Regions from separate parts of the Lactococcus sp. bn62 genome, predicted to be linked through region 1. Evidence: predicted binding sites of a transcription regulator. Region 1 holds the regulator's gene; each other region holds the start of a gene.
What was found. The regulator Rex, encoded in region 1, represses fermentation and respiration genes when NADH is low (regulators of the CRP and FNR family bind a similar motif). The targets are predictions, from matches to a motif close to TTGTGAANTANTTCACAA.
Positions count from the first base shown of each region.

Region 2: the regulator Rex is predicted to act here: its motif matches at 1,577-1,594, upstream of ald (alanine dehydrogenase).
Region 3: the regulator Rex is predicted to act here: its motif matches at 2,594-2,611, upstream of adhE (bifunctional acetaldehyde-CoA/alcohol dehydrogenase).

Region 1 is NZ_CP120417.1:1,102,816-1,107,015, forward strand. Features, by position in the region: gene glmS (glutamine--fructose-6-phosphate transaminase (isomerizing)) at 1-734, shown strand, start outside; gene radC (DNA repair protein RadC) at 834-1,517, shown strand; gene P3G65_RS05810 (redox-sensing transcriptional repressor Rex) at 1,573-2,226, opposite strand; gene P3G65_RS05815 (LysR family transcriptional regulator) at 2,379-3,272, opposite strand; gene P3G65_RS05820 (malolactic enzyme) at 3,436-4,200, shown strand, end outside.
Region 2 is NZ_CP120417.1:943,762-947,961, forward strand. Features, by position in the region: gene P3G65_RS05080 (hypothetical protein) at 1-1,098, opposite strand, end outside; gene ald (alanine dehydrogenase) at 1,706-2,812, shown strand; gene P3G65_RS05090 (PhoH family protein) at 2,932-3,891, shown strand; gene P3G65_RS05095 (NUDIX hydrolase) at 3,893-4,200, shown strand, end outside.
Region 3 is NZ_CP120417.1:2,038,088-2,042,287, forward strand. Features, by position in the region: gene tsf (translation elongation factor Ts) at 1-309, opposite strand, end outside; gene rpsB (30S ribosomal protein S2) at 386-1,159, opposite strand; gene P3G65_RS10620 (lactonase family protein) at 1,432-2,472, shown strand; gene adhE (bifunctional acetaldehyde-CoA/alcohol dehydrogenase) at 2,627-4,200, shown strand, end outside.

The sequences.
Region 1 (4,200 bases):
TAAATGCGCTTGGTCATCCAAGTTTAACGGTCACAAATGTTCCTGGCTCTACATTGTCACGTGAAGCAACACACACAATGCTGATTGGTGCGGGGCCTGAAATTTCGGTGGCCTCTACAAAAGCTTACACTGGACAAATTGCAACGCTCGCCTTCCTAGCAAAAGCTGTAGGTGATGCAGACCAAAATCCTAAGTCACTTGCTTTTGACTTGGTTAAGGAAATTTCACTCGTGGCACAATCTATCGAATCTACATTGTCAGAGAAGGAATTGATTTCCGATGTTGTAGCCAAGCTTTTACCAGAAGCACGAAATGCCTTCTACATCGGACGCAAACAAGATTATTTTGTCTCTATGGAAGCCAGTCTAAAATTAAAAGAAATTTCATATATCCAATGTGAAGGCTTTGCTGCTGGTGAACTCAAACACGGAACAATTTCCTTGATTGAAAATGGTACACCTGTTATTGCCCTTATTTCAAATAATGAAGAAGTTGCGGCACACACCCGTGGAAACGTTATGGAAACAGTGGCACGTGGGGCTTCAGCAATTACGATTGTCGAAGAAGCTGTAGCGCGTGAAGATGATGATATCGTTATCAATAACGTTCATCCTTATCTTTCAGCGATATCAATGGTGGTACCCACACAGCTTATTGCATACTACGCAACTGTCCAACGAGGGTTGGATGTTGATAAACCACGTAACCTCGCCAAAGCTGTAACAGTGGAATAAAAACGAAATAAAAAAGTGGGTTATAAAAATCCACTTTTTTATTTTCTAAAAAAGTGATACCTACACTCTTTTTTCGTATAAATGATTAAGGAGAAAGTCGTGTATCACATTAAAGAAGAACAATATCCGATGAGACCCCGAGAAAGATTGAACATTTTTGGACCAGAAAAGCTGAGTGAACAAGAACTTTTAGCCATTTTACTCCGAACAGGCAGTAAAAAAGAAAATGTTATGGAACTTGCTGCACGGGTTTTGACAACCTTTAGCAGTTTAGAAGAGTTTCGTCGGGCTTCTCTAACAGAGTTGAAAGCAATCTCCGGTATTGGGCCTATCAAAGCCTTGGAAATTCGGGCGATGATTGAACTGGGTAAACGAATCCATACGACCCAAAGAAAAAGATACGGACAAGTAATAGGATCTCGCCAATTTGGGTTGAGTTTAGCAGATGAGATGTCTGATTTTGAACAGGAAAATTTAGTCGCAATCTACCTAGACGCACAGCATCGCATTATTCAGAAAAAAACGATTTTTATTGGTGCTGTGAACCATTCCATTGCCAATCCCCGGGAAATTTTACATCATGCGGTAAGAAATTTAGCTGTAGGGATCATCATTGCACATAATCATCCCTCCGGGATTACCCAACCAAGTCAACAAGACAAGCTGTTCACACAGAAGATTAAGCAAGCATGCGATGCTTTAGGTATACAACTTTTAGATCATATCATTACAGGCCAGGCTTCTTATTTGAGCTTTAGAGAAGAAGGTTTATTGGGCGAATAAAAAGTACATAGGAAGTCAACCTTCCTATGTACTTTTTTATTTTTAAGCTCTCAACTTATTTGATGTCTTTATTTGACATAAAGAATAAGAGGGTTTGAAGTTCTTTCGTTAAGTCAATTGACTGAACGACAACATCTTCAGGAACTTGCAAGCGCAAGGGTGAAAAGTTAAGAATACCTTTGATACCTGATTTAACTAGGATATCTGCGACTTCTTGAGCGTTCTCTTTATTGACAGAAATAATTGCTGTTTTGATTTTTGAATCTTTAATATTTTTAGAGAAGTCAGCGATGTCGTAGATAGGCACACCTGTAGAAGTTGTTGTACCAACGAGTGGATTTTCTGGAACATCATAAGCTTGGGTAACGCGCATTTTATTGCGGTTTTGGAATTCATAATTAATAAGGGCGCGTCCAAGGTTACCGACTCCTACGAGTGCGATATGCGTTTCTTGATCTTGTCCGAGTAATTCTCCAAAGAAATCACGTAAAGCGCGTGTTTCATAACCATAGCCTCGACGTCCCAGCTCACCAAAGAGTGAAAAATCGCGACGAATCGTCGCTGCATCCACACCAATTTTTTCCGAAATAAGTTGTGAGTTTGTGCGTGTTACTTGTTCATCAACTAAAAGTTTGAACAAGCGATAATATTGAGGCAAACGTTTTGCCGTTGCCTTGGGTAGTTGTTTATTAACTTGGGAGCCAGCCATGTTATCTCCTTTACATAGTCTTTGTGAATATTTTACCTTTTTTGAGTGGGGCTTGTCAAACAATTCTTTCCGGAATTATGCGGTTGGCGAAAGTTTGTGAAAAAAACGGAGAAAATTTAACAAAGAAAAAAGAGAAAAAATCTCTTTTCTCTTCAATTTATTTTTTCATTTAGCTCATCCAGTAAGCGAATCAATTCTTTCAAGTCCGCATTGAGAAGTGTACTTCTTAAATAAGCATATTGAACATGAAAAATTTGCTTATCTTCAGGTATTAGTGGTATCTTTATAAGACTATCCATATCGGCAAAGGGAAGAAAATCGGTCATCAAGGTTATGCCAACATTTGAGTTGACCAGTTGGCCAATAGTATGGATATCCGAAAAATTAAAGAGAACTTTTGCTTTTTTCTTGTATTTTTCATTCAAATTTTGGAAAGCTTCCATATGCACAAAACTTTCATCAAGCAGGATAAAAGGATAATCCAAGGCTTCTTTAAATGAAATTTCTTGACGTGAGGCAAGTGGGTTATCTTTAGAGACAAAGATATAAAATTCGCGTTGGTAAAGTAATTTCACAAAAAGGTTGGGGTGCATCAGGGGAGCAATGCTGCCTATAAGGCTAAAATCAATTGAGCCGGAGATAAGTTTGGCCAGAAGTTCCTCCGAGCCACCCGATACTAAATCAAACTTAGATAAAAAGCTAATCGCCTCCTTATCGTTTAAGAGTTGAGCCAGAATTTTTGCTCGAATAATAGGGGGGAAACCAATATGATTTTGATGATTTTTAGAATGCTCGATGGCTCTTTGCGTGAGTGCCAACTCTTCCAAAATACTTTCGATATGAATTTTCAATATTTTCCCTTCATCTGTTAGGACAACTGTTCGGTGAGAAGGATCTTTGTATATTAAATTACAGTTATAATATTGTTCCAATCTCTTTACAGCGTAGGTAATTGTCGGCTGACTTACCCCAAAATGATTAGAAACAGCAGTAAAAGACAACAAGTCCCCTAAGGCATTAAAATACTCGAAATCATGCAAATTCATTAGTTTAAACGCTCCTTTGACCCTTATATTCTATCACAAGTTTATCGATTTGTTATAAATAATATTTATTATAACCCAAAGGTTTGACTATAATTTTTTATAAGTATTAAAATACATTTTGTAAGAATTTCTTATAGGAATAATAAATTTGGAGGACGTACGAATGCGTGCACATGAAATTTTAAACAATCCTTTTTTAAATAAAGGAACAGCATTTACTATGGAAGAACGTAAGGAACTTGGCTTAATTGGTCTTTTGCCACCTTATGTTCAAACACTTGAAGAACAAGCAGAACAAACTTACCAACATTACTTGGAAAAACCATCTGATTTAGAGAAACGCCATTTCTTGATGGAAATCTTCAATACAAACCGTACTTTGTTCTACTATTTGTTTAACCAACATATCGTAGAGTTTAATCCTATCGTATATGATCCAGTTATTGCTGAAACAATCGAAAACTACAGCCGTCTATTTGTAGATCCACAATATGCTGCATATCTTGATATTAACCATCCAGAAAATATCCAAGAAACATTGAAAAATGCAGCGGGCGATCGCAATATCCGTCTGATTGTTGTGACAGATGCTGAAGGAATTCTCGGTATCGGCGACTGGGGAACACAAGGTGTTGATATCTCTGTTGGTAAATTAATGGTTTATACTGCAGCAGCCGGTATCGATCCAGCATCAGTTCTTCCTATCGTTATTGATGCAGGGACTAACCGTAAAGAACTCTTGGAAGATTCAATGTATCTTGGAAATCGTCACGCCCGTGTTTATGGGGACCAATATTACGACTTTGTTGACCAGTTTGTGGAAACTGCTGAAGCAATGTTCCCTAAACTTTATTTGCACTGGGAAGACTTCGGACGTTCAAATGCTGCAAATATCTTGAACAAATACAAAAAAGCAATTCCAACTTTC
Region 2 (4,200 bases), 160 kb from region 1:
TACAAGAGCACCAATCCAGAGGGAGTCTCTCTCAAAGAGAAAGTTCCCAGAAGTTGGCCAAGAATTTTCACCGTTGGAAAACTGCAAGACAGTATTAATGTTTAAGTAGGTTAAAGGGATCCATTTAACGATTGTTTTCATCGCTTCATGCGTATGGATAACAGAATAAGTGACCAGCAGTAAAGCGATAATCGCTGAAGGAATATAAGCTTTTCTGATAAACTGTGAGAGGAGCTGTCCTAAACTTGTAATAAATAGGATGGCCAGAAGCAGATAGAGCAGGCGCCAGAGCAACTCCTCGCCCTGAAATACATCATAAATCGCCCCAACGACAAAGTTAGGAAAGTTCCAAGAGCCCATGCCAAACTGGAGTCCAGCGATGAGCGCAAAAACTAGCAAGGCAGAAAGAATAAGTAGGAGTACAAAGCCAGCAGGGATAAATAGATGTTGGAAATGAAACATTTTTTTATCCTTTTTCATCAAATGGTAATAGCGCAAACCGTTTGGCATCTCCATTGCCAAGGTATCTCCACAGATAAAAGTCAGCAGGATTAGACCATAAAGTCCACCTAAGCCAATCAAAATATAGAGGGCAGCGCCGATGCTGGATGGGTTTACCCCTGGAGCTTGAGTAAAGTCTTGCCCACTGTCTAGGACTTGGTGGTACCATTTGGAAGTTGCCTTGAAATACTCATATCCCCCACCAAAAGGAATCTCTTCACCATTTTTTTGTGCTTCCTCTAACTTTTTAATTCTTTGTTCATTATAAAGGTTATCTAAACGCCAGAATTCATTGTAATTATTTACTTCTAATGCTTGAAGTTTTGCCTTATCTAATTTTAACTCATCATTGAGTTCTCTTAAGAGTTCTTCAGCGTTTTCTGGAGGATCTCCAGATTCAATAAAACTTTTGAGTTCCCTGATACTTTTTTCGCTGGCTTTGATATTTTCCTGTGTTGTATCTTCCAATCCTAAACCATTAGGGGGATGAGTTCCTACAGTTTTAAAAGCAACAAACTGAAAGATTAAGCCGATGAACAGTAAGGAAATCAGGACTTTATTTTTATTACTGCTTACAAATTTTTTTAGTATAAACATATTTTTTCCTCATGAAAAGAACGAAGGGAAACATATGCTATTTTCCCTCTCACCATTTTTTCATTTGCTTAGTAAGTATGATAAATGTAGTCTTGATAGTAACGCGTTCTGTTTCTGTTAAGATAGAGAGGTGTTACTCTGACTCTATAGCCATTTCTGACCCTTAATTCACGGTAATGTGTCTGTAGAAGACTTCCTCTGACATTGTATACTTTTTGTCGAACAACAGTTCCTACCCAGACTCGAGGTGCAGGCCTTTGAATGTCATTCGCTTGTACTAAAGCCGGACCTGACGTGAGTGCAAGAGCTGTGAGAGCAGTAATAAGCAGTTTTTTTAGTTTTTTGTTTGACATGTAATTTACTCCTTTTTCTATAAATATTGATGTTATATTGAGTGTTTCCTTTCAATGCCTAACATCTTTTTTGCCTTACACTATATAAGACGTAAATACATCTTACTTTTCACTAAAAATATACCTTGTAGAATATAAAACAAAAATATCTTATTATTCTAAAAAGACAGTGTTATTTTCCCTTTTCGTAAGTTAAGCGCTTTATTGATGATATATTTACTCTATAAATTTGAGTTGCATTGAAGGAGAAAAGAATGAAAATTGGTGTAGTAAAAGACTTGAAACAAGGGGAAGCACGAGTCGGAATGACGCCGGAAAATGTAAAAATTTTGGTAGAGGTCGGGCATACGCTATATGTCGAAAATAATGCAGGTTTTGGTGCTGGTTTTCCAAATGAGCAGTATATCGCAGCGGGAGCCAAGATAGTGGAACGTGAAGAAACATGGGAAGCAGAAATGATGGTTCGCGTAAAAGAGCCCTTAGAGGAAGAATATCAATACCTTAAAGAGGGACAAATAATCTGGGGATTTTTACATTTACCTGCAAATAAAGCTTGTGTTGAAAAAATGATAGAAATGAAGGTGACTGCTTTTTCGGCTGAAAATATCGCTACGGAGGGAACTTTTCCATTACTCAAACCCTTGAGTGCAATTGCGGGACGACGTGCCGTTAATATTGGACAATATTATCTGGAAAAACAACATGGGGGACAAGGAATTCTACTTCCAGGCATTCCCGAAAGTGGTATCGAGGCAGGACATATCGTTATATTTGGTGGTGGTACTGCAGCTGAAAATGCAGCAGATATTGCTTTGAGTATTGGTTGTTCCGTCCTTATTTTAGAGCTGAGTGATACACGTATTCAAGAGCTGGAAACGCGTTATGCGGGTAAAAAGCTGCAGATCGTCAAGTCAACAACCGAAGCACTTGAAGAGCACATAAAAAAAGCAGACGTTTTTATTTCAACAATTCTGATTCCTGGGGCTAAACCACCAAAGCTTGTGAAAGAGTATATGGTCAAATCAATGAAACCAGGTGCTGTGATTGTTGATATCGCTATTGATCAAGGAGGGACGGTTGAAACTATTGATCACGCAACGAATCATGCAGAACCGGTATTTACAAGACACAATGTCATTCATTATGCAGTGCCAAATATGCCAGGGGCAACACCTCGGACTTCAACTCTGGTAATGTCTAAAGGGAATATAGAATACTTGAAGCAGATTGCCGACAATGGTTTAGAAGAAGCACTTAATCTTAGTGAATCGCTTCGCTCTGGTATGAGTGTCTATAAAGGAACAATAGTGTCGCATGCGTTGGCTGATTCGATTGGGCTTCCTTATACAAAAATTAAGTAAAGATTATTGGGGCTTCCCAATGATCTTTTTGCTTGCATGAAAGGTATGGAAGCGTATAAACCTTGAAATATGATATAATGAGACAAAGATTATAAATAAAAGAACAGGAAGGTATTTGTTTGGCTAGACATTCCGTAGAATTTAAGTTGGAAAATCCAGAAGATGCAGTTTTACTTTTTGGTTCACAGGATAAAAATGCACAGTTGATTGAATCTCAACTTGCTGTTGATATAAACTATCGCGGAGAGCGCGTACAGATTTTTGCTGATAATGAAGTAGCGCCTGAGCAAGCACGTAAAGTTTTACAGGCTCTTTTAGTTTTGATTTCTCGTGGTTTACCTGTCCATAGCTCTGATGCGATGATTGCAGTTAAAATGGTGCTTGAAGATAATATCGAAAATTTCATTACACTTTATGAAATCGAGCTCACTAAAGATGCTGTTGGTACACCAATTCGGTTAAAAAATGTGGGGCAGAAGCTCTATGTAGACAGTGTGAAGCAGCATGATGTCGTCTTCGGCATTGGTCCTGCGGGGACCGGGAAAACCTTTTTGGCTGTCGTTATGGCAGTCCAAGCATTGCGTAATGGTCAGGTGAAACGCATTATTTTGACACGTCCGGCTGTAGAGGCTGGTGAAAATCTGGGGTTCTTACCGGGAGATTTGCAAGAAAAAGTAGATCCTTATCTGCGTCCTGTTTATGATGCACTCTTCCAGATTTTAGGAAAAAATGCAACGGAACGTATGATGGAGCGTGGGATTATTGAAATTGCACCTTTAGCTTACATGCGTGGACGTACTTTAGATGATGCCTTTGTTATCTTGGATGAAGCGCAAAACACAACAACGATGCAAATGAAAATGTTCCTGACACGTTTGGGCTTCAACTCAAAAATGATTGTCAATGGTGATATTTCACAGATTGATTTGCCGGCTAAGGCTAAATCTGGTTTGATTGACGCAAAAGAAAAACTTTCTGGTTTAAATAGTATTGATTTTGTCTACTTTACAGCTAAGGACGTCGTTCGTCATCCTGTTGTAGCTCAAATTATTGATGCTTACGAGAAAAAAGGAGAGTAAGATGTCTGAAGGTTATGTTCTCGACTTACGTAAAATATTAGGCCCGCGCCCACTTGTTGTTGCATGTGCTAGCATAATTATCTATAATGAAGATGGAATCTTGCTTCAGAAACGTAAGGATACAGGGTGTTGGTCTTATCATGGGGGTTCAATCGAACCTGGAGAAACAGCAGAAGAAGCTGCGAGCAGAGAGCTTTTTGAAGAGATAGGTTTGACTGTAGGAAACATGGAGCTATTTACCGTATGTTCTGGAGAGGAACAGCATTTTTGCTATCCAAATGGTGATGAAGTTCATATTGTAGATACTGT
Region 3 (4,200 bases), 940 kb from region 1:
TTTTTTCTCTGCAATAAGTTCAGCTGTTTCTTTAACGATAGCAACGAATTGTTCATTTTTAGCAACGAAGTCTGTTTCTGAGTTCAATTCGATAAGTGCTGCAGTATTACCATTTACAGCGATACCTGTCAAACCTTCAGCGGCGATACGGTCAGCTTTTTTCTCAGCTTTCGCAATACCTTTTTCACGAAGGAGCTCAGCGGCTGCTTCCATATTTCCATCAGTTTCAACAAGTGCACGTTTAGCATCCATGATACCTGCACCAGTTTTTTCACGCAATTCTTTTACTTGAGCTGCTGTTACTGCCATTGTATAATTCTCCTATTATTATATTTTATAAAAAAACAGGGAGGCGTAGGGCCTCGCCTGTATTATTCATTACAAATTATTTGCCTTCAACGATTTCAGCAAGTTCTTCAAGTGATTCTTCTGAAGCAGCAGTATCTTTAACCGCAAGTTCAGCTTCTACTGAATCTTCGCCTTGACGACCTTCGATGATAGCGTCAGCCATTTTAGCAGTGATCAATTTAACTGCACGGATAGCATCATCGTTTGCTGGGATAATAACGTCGATTGGATCTGGGTCAGCATTTGTATCAACCATTGCTACAACTGGGATTCCCAATTTTTGAGCTTCTTGGATAGCGATTTGTTCATTGTGTGGGTCAACAACGTACATCACATCTGGGATGCGAGGCATGTCAGCGATACCACCGATGAATTTTTCAAGACGTTCGCGTTCTTTGTTCAAAAGAACAACTTCTTTCTTAGGCAATACTTCGAAAGTTCCGTCTTCTTCCATTTTGTTGATTGATTTAAGGCGTGCTACACGTTTTTGGATAGTATTCCAGTTAGTGAGCATACCACCAAGCCAACGGTGGTTTACATAGTATTGACCAGCACGAAGTGCTTCTTCTTTAACAGCTTCTGAAGCTTGTTTTTTAGTACCAACAAAAAGTACTACAGCACCTTCAGATGAAGCGTTACGTACATAGTTGTAAGCATCGTCAACAAGTTTAACTGTTTTTTGAAGGTCGATAACGTGGATACCATTACGTTCTGTGAAGATGTATGGTTTCATTTTTGGGTTCCAACGACGAGTTTGGTGACCGAAGTGAACACCAGCTTCAAGAAGTTGTTTCATTGAAATAACTGACATATTAATGTCTCCTTTTAAAATAGTTTTTCCTCTTTTAACTGTCAGCCAATGCCGCTACACAAGTGCACTACGACACTGTCAAGTCAAAATGTGAAATTATTGCCCATAGACAACAGTACTATTATACACTAAACACTCCCTTATTGCAAGAGCTTGTTGTGTCATTTTGTTGGCTGTCCTATCTTCGCAAATTCCAAGAGATTTAGTTTCCTGAAAACGCTCATTTATGATAAAATAATTATACGAATATTAAATGTTAAAGGAGCCAAGATATGCGTGAAAAAATTCTAGTTGGCGGTTACACTAAGCGTGAATCAAAGGGGATTTATAGTTTTGACCTAGATATTGCAAAGGAAGAACTTTCTAATCTAACTGAAGTTGCTCATGTTCAAAATGCTACTTATTTTGCTTTGGACAAAACAAAACAGCACCTTTACACTTGTGCTGCAGATGAAAATGGTGGCGGTATTGCTGCTCTCAGCTATAAAAGAGGTAAAACAGAGCTTCTCAACTATGTTACTAGTGTTGGCGCACCTCTGTGCTATGTAGCCGTTGATAATAAACGTGGTTTTGTTTACGGTGCCAATTATCACTTAGGGGAAATCCGTGTCTACAAAATTCAAAAAGATGGGTCGCTTACCTTAACAGACACTGTAAAACATGAAGGCGAGGGATCAAAAGTACACCCTGGCCAAGAACGCCCTCACGTGCATTACACAGATCTTACACCTGACGGACGCTTAGTTACTTGTGATTTGGGTACAGATGAGATTACAGTTTACGATGTTGTTGGTGAAGAAGGCAAGCTCTCTCTTGTAAGCCTCTATCGTATGCCTGCAGGTACTGGAGTACGTCATCTTACTTTCCATCCCAATGGTAAGATTGCTTATGCTATTGGTGAGTTTTCTTCTACTGTAACTGTTCTCAGCTATAATGAAGAAAAAGGACGCTTTGCTGCACTGGAAACAATCAGTACTCTTCCAGTAGATTTTGAAGGCACAAAGAGCGCATCTGCTCTCCGTCTTTCTTCCGATGGTGCATTTCTTTATGCTTCAAATCGTGGACATAATTCTATCGCCATCTACAGTGTGAGCCCCTTAGGGACAAAGATAACTTTAGAAGATATTGTAAAAACTGAAGGGGAAACGCCCCGCGATTTCAATTTCAACAGTACAGAAGATTTTATTATCGTAGCACATCAAGATAGCGATAATATTAGTCTTTTCCGCCGTAATAGGAAAACAGGAATGCTCACACTTAAGCAAAAAGATTTTTATAGCCCAGAGGGCACATGTATTTTACCAACACTCTAATGAAAACCGCCCTTAAGGCGGTTTTTTTATCATTAAAATGCAGATAGTATTTTATCAAAAAAAGTTTGTGTGGTTTTACACAATATTATTTGACAGCACTTTCAAAGTTTGTTAAAATAATACGTGATAAATTTCACAAAGGAGAAATTTAAATATGTCAAGCAAGAATACCAAAAAAGAACTAACAACCGCTGATAAAGCTGTACTTGCGGAAAAAGCAGAGCAATATACAGACGGTCTTGTCAAAAAAGCACATCAAGCCGCTTTACAATTTGAAGGCTACACACAAGTGCAAGTAGATAAAATTGTCGCAGCAATGGCCTTAGCGGCAAGCGAACATTCCCTGGAACTTGCGCACGAAGCTCATAATGAAACAGGGCGAGGAATCGTTGAGGATAAGGATACTAAAAACCGCTTTGCTTCAGAATCTGTTTATAATTCAATTAAAAATGATAAAACAGTAGGAGTAATCAGCGAGAACAAAGTTGCTGGCTCAGTAGAAATTGCAGCCCCTTTGGGTGTGCTTGCAGGAATTGTACCAACAACCAACCCTACTTCTACAACAATTTTCAAATCACTTTTAACAGCAAAAACACGAAATGCTATCGTATTCGCCTTTCATCCTCAAGCCCAAAATTGTTCCTCTCATGCCGCACGTATTGTCTACGAAGCTGCCCTAAAAGCTGGGGCACCTGAGAACTTTATCCAATGGGTCGAAGATCCAAGTCTTTACAACACTACTGCACTTATCCAAAACCACGGTATTGCTTCTATTCTAGCTACAGGTGGACCCGGAATGGTTAATGCAGCACTCAAGTCAGGCAACCCTTCACTAGGAGTGGGAGCAGGTAATGGTGCCGTCTTCGTTGATGCTACTGCAAATGTGGATCGTGCAGTTGAAGACCTGCTACTTTCTAAACGTTTTGATAACGGCATGATTTGCGCTACCGAAAACTCTGCTGTAGTTGCTGCAGAAATTTACGATGAATTCCTCGAAAAACTTCAAGCTCACGGTGCTTACAATGTTCCAAAGGAAGATTATTCAGCCATCGAAAAATTTGTTTTTGTTGAGCGTGCGGGTGAGGGCTTCGGAGTAACTGGTCCAGTTGCCGGCCGTCCTGGCCCATGGATTGCTGAACAAGCAGGCGTAAAAGTACCTGAAGGAAAAGATGTTCTTCTCTTTGAATTGGAAGAAAAAAACATTGGTGAAGCTCTCTCTTCTGAAAAGCTTAGCCCGCTTTTGTCAATTTACAAATCTACCTCACGCGAAAATGGTACCACCATCGTTCAGAAACTTTTGGCTTATCAAGGCGCTGGGCATAATGCGGCTATCCAGATAGGTGCACAAGACGATCCTTTTGTGAAAGAATATGCTGATGCTATTGGTGCTGCACGTATCTTAGTTAACCAACCAGATTCTATTGGAGGCGTTGGTGATATCTATACTGATGCAATGCGTCCATCGCTGACTTTAGGAACTGGTTCATGGGGGAAAAATTCAATCTCACACAATTTGAGTACATATGATCTATTGAATATCAAAACAGTGGCACGTCGTCGTAATCGCCCACAATGGGTTCGTCTGCCAAAAGAAATTTACTACGAAAACAACTCTATTTCTTACCTACAAGAAATGCCTAATATCGAGCGTGCTTTTGTCGTCACAGACCACGGCATGTTGCAATTTGGCTTTGTCGACCACATGCTTGAGCAATTGGCCGTTCGTGA